DNA from 3 places in the Kocuria rosea genome. Region 1 is predicted to be linked to each of the others. Evidence: riboswitches for the same ligand, from Rfam matches in the RefSeq annotation. Region 1 holds a riboswitch; each other region holds the start of a gene.
The links. A riboswitch is a leader RNA that binds a small molecule or an ion and turns the genes downstream of it on or off. The one in region 1 is predicted to bind thiamine pyrophosphate.

Region 1 (3,262 bases):
CCAGCGGGGCGAGCAGGACGCCGTGGCGGAAGTAGCCGGTGGAGACCACGAGCCCCGGCACCGGCGAGCCGTCCGGGTCGCGGACCCGGCCGAAGTACGGGATGTCGTCCGGGGTGCCGGGCCGGGCGCGGGCCAGCACCTCGACCAGCTCGAGGTCGGCGACGCCGGGCACGAGCGCCTGGGCATCGCGCAGCAGCCGGAACACGCCGCCGGCGCTGGGACCGGACAGGTCGTCCTCGCGGGAGGTCGCCCCGATCACCACGGTCCCGTCGGCGCGGGGCACCAGGTAGACGGGCACCCCGTGCACCAGGCCGCGGACCGTGCGCTCGAGCAGCTCCGGCGCCCCGGCGGGGACCCGGGCGCGCAGGATGTCCCCGTGCACCGGCCGCAGCGGCGGGTGCCAGTCCTCCGGCAGTCCTTCGAGCTCGCCGAGCCCGGCGCCGGGGGCGAGGACCGTCCAGGTCGCGGAGACCATCCCGCCGCCGGCCAGGCGGACGCCGGTCGCCGCGCCCTCGGCGTTGCGGCGCAGCCCCGTGGCGAGGTCGTGGACGAGGCGGGCCGGTCCGCCGTCGCGCGCGGCCGGGAGCCCGGCGGGCTCCGGGAGCTCCGGGGGGTCGGGGAGTTCCGGGGCGACGAGGGCCGCGAGCAGCCCGGCCACGAGGCGGCGCGGGTCCACCTGGTGGTCGTCGGGGATCCGGAACACCGCGGACAGCCGCGGGCTCAGGGTCGGCTCGAGGGTGCGGGCGGCGCGCAGGGTCAGCGGCTCCACCGTCATGCCGTGGCGCCCCTGCAGCGCGCGGAGGTCCGCCAGGGCCTGCCGGTCGGCGGCGTCCACGCCGCAGACCAGGGTCTCGGTGGCCCGGTGGCCCACCGTCCCGCCGGCGGCCTGCTCGAGGGCGGCCACGAACGCCGGGTACTCGGCGGCCGAGGCGGTCATCAGGGGGTACAGGGGCTCCTGCTGGTACTGGACCTCGCTCACCGGGGCGAGCATCCCGGCCGCGGCGCGGCTGGCGCCGGAGCCCGGCTCGGGGTCCACCACGACCACCGAGCGGCCGCGGCGGCGCAGCTCCCAGGCGGTGGCCAGGCCGATCACCCCGGCGCCGACGACGGCGACGTCGGCGCGGACGTGCTCGGGCCGGTCGACCAGCGGGTGGGGCGCGGTCGTGGGGGCGGGGTGCGCGGCAGTCACAGGGAACGTCCTTTCCTCCGGCGGCATGACCCGCATCAGGTGTGGCGGTCGGCGCTGGACGCCCTCTCAGCCCCCGGTGGGGCTCCCGCAGAACCGCTGACCTATCATCAGCGTGTGACCCACCCTACCCGTGACGCCTCCGCCCCCGCCGAGTCCTCCCTGCGAGACACCCGGACGGCCCGCCTCCTCGCCGCCCGGCTGTACGTGTGCACGGACGCCCGCCGGGACCGGGGCGACCTCGAGGAGTTCCTGCACGCCGTCTGTGCCGGCGGCGCGGACATCGTCCAGCTGCGGGACAAGAGCATCGACGCGGACGAGGAGATCGCCGCGCTGGAGCTGCTGGGCCGGGTGGCCGCCGAGTATGACGCCCTGTTCGCGGTCAACGACCGCGCCGACATCGCCGCGCTCGTGGGCGCCGACGTCTTCCACGTGGGCCAGCACGACCTCAGCCCCGCCCAGGCCCGGCGGCTCCTGGGCCCCGACGTGCTGATCGGGCGCTCCACCCACGACCTCGGACAGGCCACGGCGGCGCTCGAGGACCCGGACGTCGACTACTTCTGCACCGGCCCCGTCTGGGCCACGCCCACCAAGCCGGGGCGCCCGGCCACCGGGCTGGAGTTCGTCCGCGCGGTCGCCGAGCTGACGGAGGCCCGGCTGGACGCGGACCCGGAGGTCCTGCCCGTGCCGTGGTTCGCCATCGGCGGCATCGACGAGCCGCGGCTCCCGCAGGTGCTGGAGGCCGGGGCGCGCGGCGTCGTCGTCGTCCGCGCCGTCACCGAGGCCCCCGATCCCCGCGTCGCCGCCGGGCAGCTGCGCGGCCTGCTCCCCGCCTGAGCCCGGGGCGCTCCGCCGTCCGCCTCACCGTCGGCTCCCCGCCGCCGTCCAGCACGTTCTGAGAGCATGGACGCAGGACGACGACGGAGAGGTGGCCCATGGACCCCGAGCTCGACCCCCAGGTGCGGCACGCGGTGGAGCGCCCCGCGGAGACCGCCCGCGGCCCGGAGGACGCGCAGCTGCGCGTCCGGCTGGCCGGTGAGCCCGCCCGCCGCGCCCTCGGCACGCACTGGGAGCAGGGCCTCCCGGAGGACGCCGCCCCGAGCGACGACCGGCTCGCCGCCGCCGTGCTGCTCGCCACCCTCTTCGGCGACACCTTCTGGCTGGAGCGCGCCGCCCGGCTGCCCAGCGACGTGCCGGGGTGCCCGTCCGCGCCGCCGAGCGGGCTGCTGGAGCTGACCCGGGTGCCGGGCGCCCGGGCCGCCCTGGCCGCCGTGCTCGAGCGCCCGCTGCTGACCGGGCTCCTGGAGTGGGGCACCAACCCCCTGCCGGAGCAGCCCCCGCTGGCCGTGGCCCGGGCCGCCCGGGACCTGGGCGTCCCCGACGACGGGCGCGTCTACAAGGTGGTGCGCCGCCGCGCCGAGCGCTTCCTGGCGCGGGAGCACGACGGGTCCGAGCCGCTCGAGCAGTTCGTGACCCTGCTGAACGAGGCGGAGCGGGGCCACCGCGAGGACGGGCCCGTGCTCTCGGGCGAGACCCTGCCGCCGGCGGCTCCACCGGCGCCGGGTCCGACCGCGGGGTCCTCCTCCGCAGCCGGCCCGGCCGCCGACGGTGGCATCCGCCCGGCCACGCCCCCGCCCGGCGCCCCTCCGGCGGGCTCGCCCGAGAACCCCCAGTGGGGGGTGAGCCCCGCGAGCCCGGCCCCGCCGCCGCCAGGGCCGCTTCCGGGCCAGTACCCCGGACCCGGGGCACCCGGCCCGGGCGGTCCGGGATACGGCACCCCCGGGTACGGCCCCGGGGACCAGCAGCCCGGAGCACCGGGCGCCAGCACCCATGGCGCCTCCGGGCCGGTGTTCGGGCCCGGCCCCGGCGGGTGGCCGCCGCGCCCGGCCGAACCCGTGGAGGACGACTCCGACAACCTCAAGGCGTGGGGGTTCGTCTTCCTGGGCATCCTGGCGGTGATCGCCGCTCTGATCTTCATCCTCTGAGCCCACCGCACCATCATTTACTTGCACAGGAAAGCTTCTGGGGCTATTCTTGGGGACATATCAACCAGTGCGCCGCCCCTGCCGACGGAGA
Region 2 (3,262 bases), 1.5 Mb from region 1:
CGCCCGGACGGAGCAGCGCTCCGCCGAGGCCGACCCCGCGGAGAAGGCCAAGGCCGAGGCCGCGCGGACGGCGTTCGCGACGATCGCCGCCGCCACCCACCACGAGGAGGCGGCCGCGGACGAGCCGGAGCGAGCCGAGGAGGCCGCCCAGCCTGCGGAGTCCCGGCCCGAGGGCTCGGGGCGCTCCCGGAAGAAGCGCCGCGGCAAGCGCAGCCGCGGCCGCGGCCAGGGCGGGGACACCGCCGCCGAGCAGCAGCCGGAGGAGGGGGAGGACACCGCCCCCGCCGCCCCGGAGCAGCTCCCCGCCGAGGGGGCGCCGGGCGAGCAGGGCTCGCGCCTGACCATCAACGGCGAGGTCATCGAGCTGCCGCAGGGCCACGCCGTGGTCGTCGAGCCCGCCGAGGCCCGGCCGCTGAGCCTGGACTCCCTCGCGGAGGTCTTCGGGCAGCGGGGACCGGACGCCGGCTCCGCCGCCCCGGAGGCCGCCGCCGAGGCGGTCACCGGTGCGGATGACGCCGCGGAGGGGGCCACCGCCGCGGCGGAGGCCCCGGCCCAGGAGAGCACGGCCCAGGAGAGCATGGCGCAGGAGAGCATGGCGCAGGAGCGCACGGAGCGGCAGGCGCCCGCTCCCGCCGCGGCGGTCGCCGCGGAGCAGGCGGACGTCGAGCCCGTGCGGCCCCGGCGGCGCTCCCGGCGGGCCTCGGCCCCGACGGCGCGGCCCGGCGAGGCCGAGGTGACCGCCGGCCGGGCGGCCGCCGCGGAGGGCGCCCGGCACGAGGCGAGGACCGTCGCCCAGCGCGCCCCGGAGGAGTCCTCCCGCCGGGCGCCGACCGTCGTCGGCGTCGGCGTCAAGGCCGAGGACCTCACCAGCGGCCGGCCCGCCGACCGGGGCTGACCCGCCCCGCCGAGCAGCACCACGGAGGACCCCGACCAGCACGGTCGGGGTCCTCCGTCGTCGCGGACCGTCACGGACCGTCCCGGCCTGCCCGCCCTCCGCGCGGCGGCGTACCGTGGTGCGCACCACAGCACACCCGGGGCCGCCGTCCCGTCCGCCGGGAGAGCGGCCGCCCGTTCCAGGGAGCATCGCCATGACCAGTGCAGACACCATCCGCACCACCGGCACGGAACTGTTCGTCCATCGGGATCCGTCGGCCGTGGACCGTCACTACACGGAGGACTTCGTCCAGCACTCGCCGCTCGCGCCGGACGGGCGCGAGGGTCTCAGGCAGTTCGTGCAGAGCATGCCCGAGGACTTCCGCGTGGACATGGTCCGGATGCTCGACGACCACGGGACGGTGGCCGTCCACTCGGTGTACGAAGGGCTCGGTCCGGAACCGCTGGTCGGCTTCGACGTCTTCCGGGTGGAGGACGGACGGATCGCCGAGCACTGGGACGTCCTCGAGCCCCTGCGCACGGGCCCCGACGGCGCCCGCCCCCAGCTCGACGGTCCCGTCGCGGTCACGGACCACGAGCGGACGCAGGGCAACAAGCGCATCGCCGCCGAGTGGGTCGAGGCCGCCCTCGTCGGGGGCGACCGCCACGCCGTCCAGGACCACATGAGCCCCCGGGGCTGCACCGAGCACACCGGCGGCACGCCGGACGGCCCGCAGCCCGCGTACCAGCGGCTGCGCCGCGTGGTCGGCGAGGGGAACTTCGTGCTGACCGTCGCGGAGGCCGTTCCCGGAGGGAGCCGCGACGGAGGATCCACCGGAACGGTCGCCTGCTACGACCTCTGGCGCCTCGACGACGGCCGGATCGTGGAGCACTGGGGCGTCGCGCAGCCGGTGCCCGAGCGGATGGCCCACGCCAACGGCATGTTCTGATCCCGTGCGGGGTCCGTGCCGACTCCCGCACGACGACTAGACTGGCAGGACACCAGACACGGGGTGCCGCACGAGCGGCTGAGAACACACCCGTCGAACCTGATCTAGCCAGTACTAGCGAAGGGATGTCGCAGATGCGCGATGCCGTACCCCCGTCCGACCGCACACCAGGACCCGGGAGGCCGGTGCCGCCGGACCCCGCGCTCGCCGAGGACGCCGCCGCGGCCCTGGCGGACCTGCGCGCCGCGGCGCCGCTGGTGCAGTGCATCACCAACGCCGTGGTCACCAACTTCACCGCCAACGTGCTGCTCGCCGTGGGCGCGTCCCCGGCGATGACCGACATCCAGGGCGAGGGCGGGGTCTTCGCGGAGCTCGCCGACGGCCTCCTCGTCAACACCGGCACGCCCACCGCCGAGCAGCGCGGCGCCGCCTACGAGGCCGTCGGGGCCCGGCGCCGCGCGGGCCGGGCCTGGGTCCTGGACCCGGTGGCGGTGGGCGCCCTGCCCGTGCGCACGGCGCTGGCCCGCGACCTGCTCGGGTTCGAGCCGGCGATCGTGCGCGGCAACGCCTCCGAGGTCATCGCCCTCGCCGGCGGCGCCGGCGGCCGCGGCACGGACGCGACCCACGGCGTCGACGCGGCCCGGGACGCCGCCGCCGCGCTCGCCGAGCGGGCCGGCTCGGCGGTGGCCGTGTCCGGGCCCGTGGACCTCGTGCGCTCCCCGGACGGCACGGTGGTCCGGGTGCCGCACGGCACGCCCCTGCTGACCCGCATCACCGGCGGCGGGTGCGCCCTGGGCGCCCTCATGGCGGCGTTCACCGCCGTGCGCACGGACCCGGCCGCCGCGGCGGTGGCCGCCACCACGGTGTACACCCTGGCGGCCGAGGACGCGGCCGCCGACTCCGCCGGGCCCGGCTCCTTCGCCGTGGCGCTGCTGGACCGGCTGCACGCCGTCACCCCGGAGGGGATCGCCGCCCGGGCGGAGCTCGTGCGCGAGGAGGTCGCCCGGTGAGCCCGCGCCTCGACCCCGCGGCCCTGGCCCTGCACCTGGTGACGGACACCGCCCTGAGCGCCCCCCGGACGGTCCCGGACGTCGTGGCCGCCGCCGTGCGCGGGGGAGCCACCATGGTCCAGGTGCGGGAGAAGGACGCCCCGGTCCGCGAGCTCGTCGCCCTGCTGACGGCCGTGGCCGAGCGCGTGGGCCGGGAGGTGCCCGTGCTCGTGGACGACCGCGCCGACGTGTACCTCGCCGCCCGCGCGGCCGGCGCCCCCGTGGCCGGCGTGCACGTGGGCCAGTCGGACCTGCCCGTGGCGCTCGCCCGGGAGATCTGCGGCCCGCAGGCCGTGCTCGGCCTCAGCGCCGCCACGGCGGAGGAGCTCGATGCCGCCGCCGCGCTGCCGGCCGGGACGGTCGACTACCTGGGCGTCGGGGCGGTGCGGG
Region 3 (3,262 bases), 740 kb from region 1:
GGCCCACACGGCGACACGGTGCTCCACGACCACGAGCGTGGCGCCGCTGCGGTCGAGGCAGGACACCACCGCGTCGCGGACCCGCCGCACGCCGGCGGGGTCCAGGTTGGCGGTCGGCTCGTCGAGCAGCAGCAGCCCGGGGCTCATGGCCACGGCGCCCGCGAGCGCCAGGCGCTGCTTCTGCCCGCCGGACAGGGCCGCGGTGGAGTGGTCGAGGGGGAGGTCCAGCCCCACGTCGTCGAGCGCCGCGCGCACCCGCGGCCAGATCTGCTCCCGGGGCACCGCGAGGTTCTCGAGGCCGAAGGCGGTGTCGTCCCCGATCCGGGACAGCACCACCTGGGACTCGGGGTCCTGCTGCACGAGCCCGGCCCGGCCGCGCGCCTGCTCCGGCGGCATGCCGTCGAGCAGCAGCTCGCCGGAGGCGGACTGCCCGTCGTCGTCGTGGAGGACTCCCGCCAGGGCGTGCAGGAGGGTGGACTTGCCCGCCCCGCTGGGTCCCAGCAGGAGCACGCGCTCCCCCGGCTCGACCACGAGGTCCAGGCCGCGCAGCGCCGCCGCGTCCCGCCCGGGGTGGTGCCAGCCGAAGCCGCGGGCCTCGACCCGGGCCCCGCGGCCGGCGGGCACCACGGGGTCCGGGGTCGTGGGAGCCGTCATCGCCGCACGGCCCGCCCCGACGCGAGGCCCTGCAGCACGCCGGTGGCCGCGAGGGCCCGCACCACGGCCTGCATCAGCAGGCCCGCGAGCACCGCCCCGGAGACGGCCGTCAGGACCACGTAGACCACCTGGTGGCTCAGCGCCCACTCGTAGTTGTAGACGATGTTCTCGTGGACGCCGAGGAAGATCCCGCTCACGGCGCCCGCCACGGCCGCCACGAGGGCGTCGAACCGGCGGTACCGGAAGGCGGCGAAGGCCAGTTCCGCGCCGATGCCCTGGACGAGACCGGAGAGCACGACCAGCAGACCGAAGTGGGTGCCCAGGAAGCTCTCGATCACGGCGGCGAGCAGCTCGCAGAACAGCGCGGCGCCGGGCTTGCGGATGATCAGCCCGCCGAGCACGCCGGCCACGAGCCAGCCGCCGGCGATCAGCCCCACGGCGGGCGGGTAGGCGACCGCGGCCGTGCCGACCACGGGGTAGAGCAGGTTCGACCACGCCCAGAAGACGACCGCGCACACGGCGGCGAGGACGGCGGCCACGACGATGTCGACGACGCGCCAGGACGACGCGCGGGACGTGCCGGGGCGGCGGGCGGGGCGGTGGGTGGTGGTGTTCACGGTGGGTTCCTCCTGGGCTCAGCGAGCCGTCGGTGCCAGGAGGGGACGGGGTTCCGCGGGCCGCGCCGGTGGCGCGTTCCCGGGGAAGCACCCCTGAGATGCTCGACTCCCTTCGCCGGTGCTAACCGGAGCAGGTTCGAGGGTCTGCGGCGATCCGCACTCTCAGCGCCGCGCCGGTCTCACCGGCGGGGCGCTCCCCTGTCGTTCAGTGGCACCGAGTCTACCCCTCCCCCGCCCGCCCCGTGCACTGCCGGCGCACGGCCGGTGAACGACGCAGGGGCCCGTCCGGCCGGACACCGGTGCGGTGTCCGGCCGGACGGGCCCCTGAGCGAGGTGCTCGCCGGGCCTCAGACCTCGGCCTGGCTCGAGGCCTTGGGGTTCGTCCGCGGCCTGTTCTCCATCTTCGCGATCTGGCGGGAGATGCCGACCTTGATGACGGTGCCCACGAGACCGGTGACGAGCGACCAGATGATGATGCCCGTCCAGGCCTCGTCCGGGTCCGGGTTCTTGGCGGGGGGCGGGTCGCCGGTGATGCGCGTCCACGCCGCGCCGAGCACCTTGTGCGAGAGCGCCACGCCGCCGAGCGAGAGGCCGGTGCCCACGAGTTCGAGGACCTTGGTGTTCATGGAGTGCTGCTCCTTGTCGTCCGAGGGGGACGCGGGTGCGCCCTGTCGATCCTGCCCAGCCTAACGCGTCCCCGGCGATCCGTCAGTCTGCTGTCCGTCCGCCCGCCGGCCGTCCGGGCTCGGCACCGGCGGTCCCGCGGCGACGCCCTCCGCGGAGCCCTCCGCCCCGCCCTCCGCGGCGCGGTTGAGGACCTTCTGCAGGTCGTCCTGGGTCAGCGTGGTCCGGTTCAGGTGCTTGGTGCGGTACGTCGAGCGTCCCACCATGTGCGCCGAGACGGGCACGGTGAGCAGCTGGAAGATCCAGCCGAGGGCGATGAGCGGGATCATGACGGGTTCGCGGTTCTCGAGGGCGACTGCCGTGAGCATGAGGAGCAGCCCGAAGACCTGGGGCTTGGTGCCGGCGTGCATGCGCGTCAGGAGGTCCGGGAAGCGGACCAGGCCGATCCCTGCGGCGAGGGACATGAGCGCGCCGACCACGAGGCACACGGCCGCGGCGGCGTCCAGGACAGTGTCCAGCACGGCGCTCACCGCCCGTGCTCGGCGGTCTGGGTGGCGAAGCGCGCCACCGTCACGGAGCCGATGAACCCGACCAGCGAGACGATCACCATGAGGATCAGGTTGTTGAGGTGGCCGTGGTAGGCCATGTCCACGGCGAGGGCGGCCGCGACGATGGCCAGCAGCACGTCCGTGGCCACCACACGGTCCAGCAGGGAGGGGCCCTTGGCGAGGCGGTAGAGGGTGCCCGCGGCGGCCGCGCTGAGCAGCACGGCCGCGACGGCCACAGCGATCTGCATCACGGGTGGTCCTCCTCGTGGGTGTCGGTGGGGGTGGATCCCGGGGCGTCCGCCGGGGACCCGGTGGGCACCTCGTCCCGGCGGCGGCCCACGATCTGCAGGCTCGCGGTGATCGGCGAGCTGAGCGCGGCGCTGTCCGGCCGGTCCGTGCCGGAGGCCCGTCCGCCGCCCCGCTCGGCCCGCAGGGCGGCGAGCTCCTCCGGGGTGCCCATGATCCGGATCCAGGCCGCCTCCACCCGGAGGGCGGACCGGCGGAAGTCCTCGGCCTCCTGAGCGCTGCGGACGTTGAGCGCGTGGAAGTACAGCGTGCCGGAGGCCCGGTCCACCTCCACCACGAGCGAGCCCGGGATCAGGGTCATGGTGTGGCCGGTGGCCGTCAGGAGCAGGTCGGAGCGCGTGCGCAGCTGGACGCCGACCACGGCGTTGCGGGCCCGCGGGCCCACGAGGATCGCAATGAGCATCACCTCGAAGCTCGCCTTGGCGACCTGCCACACGAACGTCACGGCGAAGAGGGCGAACTGGAACGGGTTGAACCGGCCGGACAGCTGGACGGGCGGCAGGTAGAGCACCC

Region 2: linked by a shared signal. The riboswitch ahead of thiM (hydroxyethylthiazole kinase) and the one ahead of EQG70_RS01145 (FAD-dependent oxidoreductase) in region 1 are both predicted to bind thiamine pyrophosphate.
Region 3: linked by a shared signal. The riboswitch ahead of EQG70_RS04560 (ECF transporter S component) and the one ahead of EQG70_RS01145 (FAD-dependent oxidoreductase) in region 1 are both predicted to bind thiamine pyrophosphate.

What each region holds. Positions count from the first base shown of each region.
Region 1 covers NZ_CP035103.1:247,829-251,090, reverse strand. The annotation lists gene EQG70_RS01145 (FAD-dependent oxidoreductase) at 1-1,189, opposite strand, end outside; TPP riboswitch at 1,185-1,288, opposite strand; gene thiE (thiamine phosphate synthase) at 1,304-2,023, shown strand; gene EQG70_RS01135 (hypothetical protein) at 2,122-3,171, shown strand.
Region 2 covers NZ_CP035103.1:1,728,171-1,731,432, forward strand. The annotation lists gene EQG70_RS08005 (Rne/Rng family ribonuclease) at 1-895, shown strand, start outside; gene EQG70_RS08010 (nuclear transport factor 2 family protein) at 1,089-1,823, shown strand; TPP riboswitch at 1,873-1,966, shown strand; gene thiM (hydroxyethylthiazole kinase) at 2,009-2,833, shown strand; gene thiE (thiamine phosphate synthase) at 2,830-3,262, shown strand, end outside.
Region 3 covers NZ_CP035103.1:986,092-989,353, reverse strand. The annotation lists gene EQG70_RS04565 (ABC transporter ATP-binding protein) at 1-654, opposite strand, end outside; gene EQG70_RS04560 (ECF transporter S component) at 651-1,271, opposite strand; TPP riboswitch at 1,362-1,481, opposite strand; gene EQG70_RS04555 (DUF4235 domain-containing protein) at 1,619-1,897, opposite strand; gene mnhG (monovalent cation/H(+) antiporter subunit G) at 1,958-2,416, opposite strand; gene EQG70_RS04545 (MrpF/PhaF family protein) at 2,422-2,691, opposite strand; gene EQG70_RS04540 (Na+/H+ antiporter subunit E) at 2,691-3,262, opposite strand, start outside.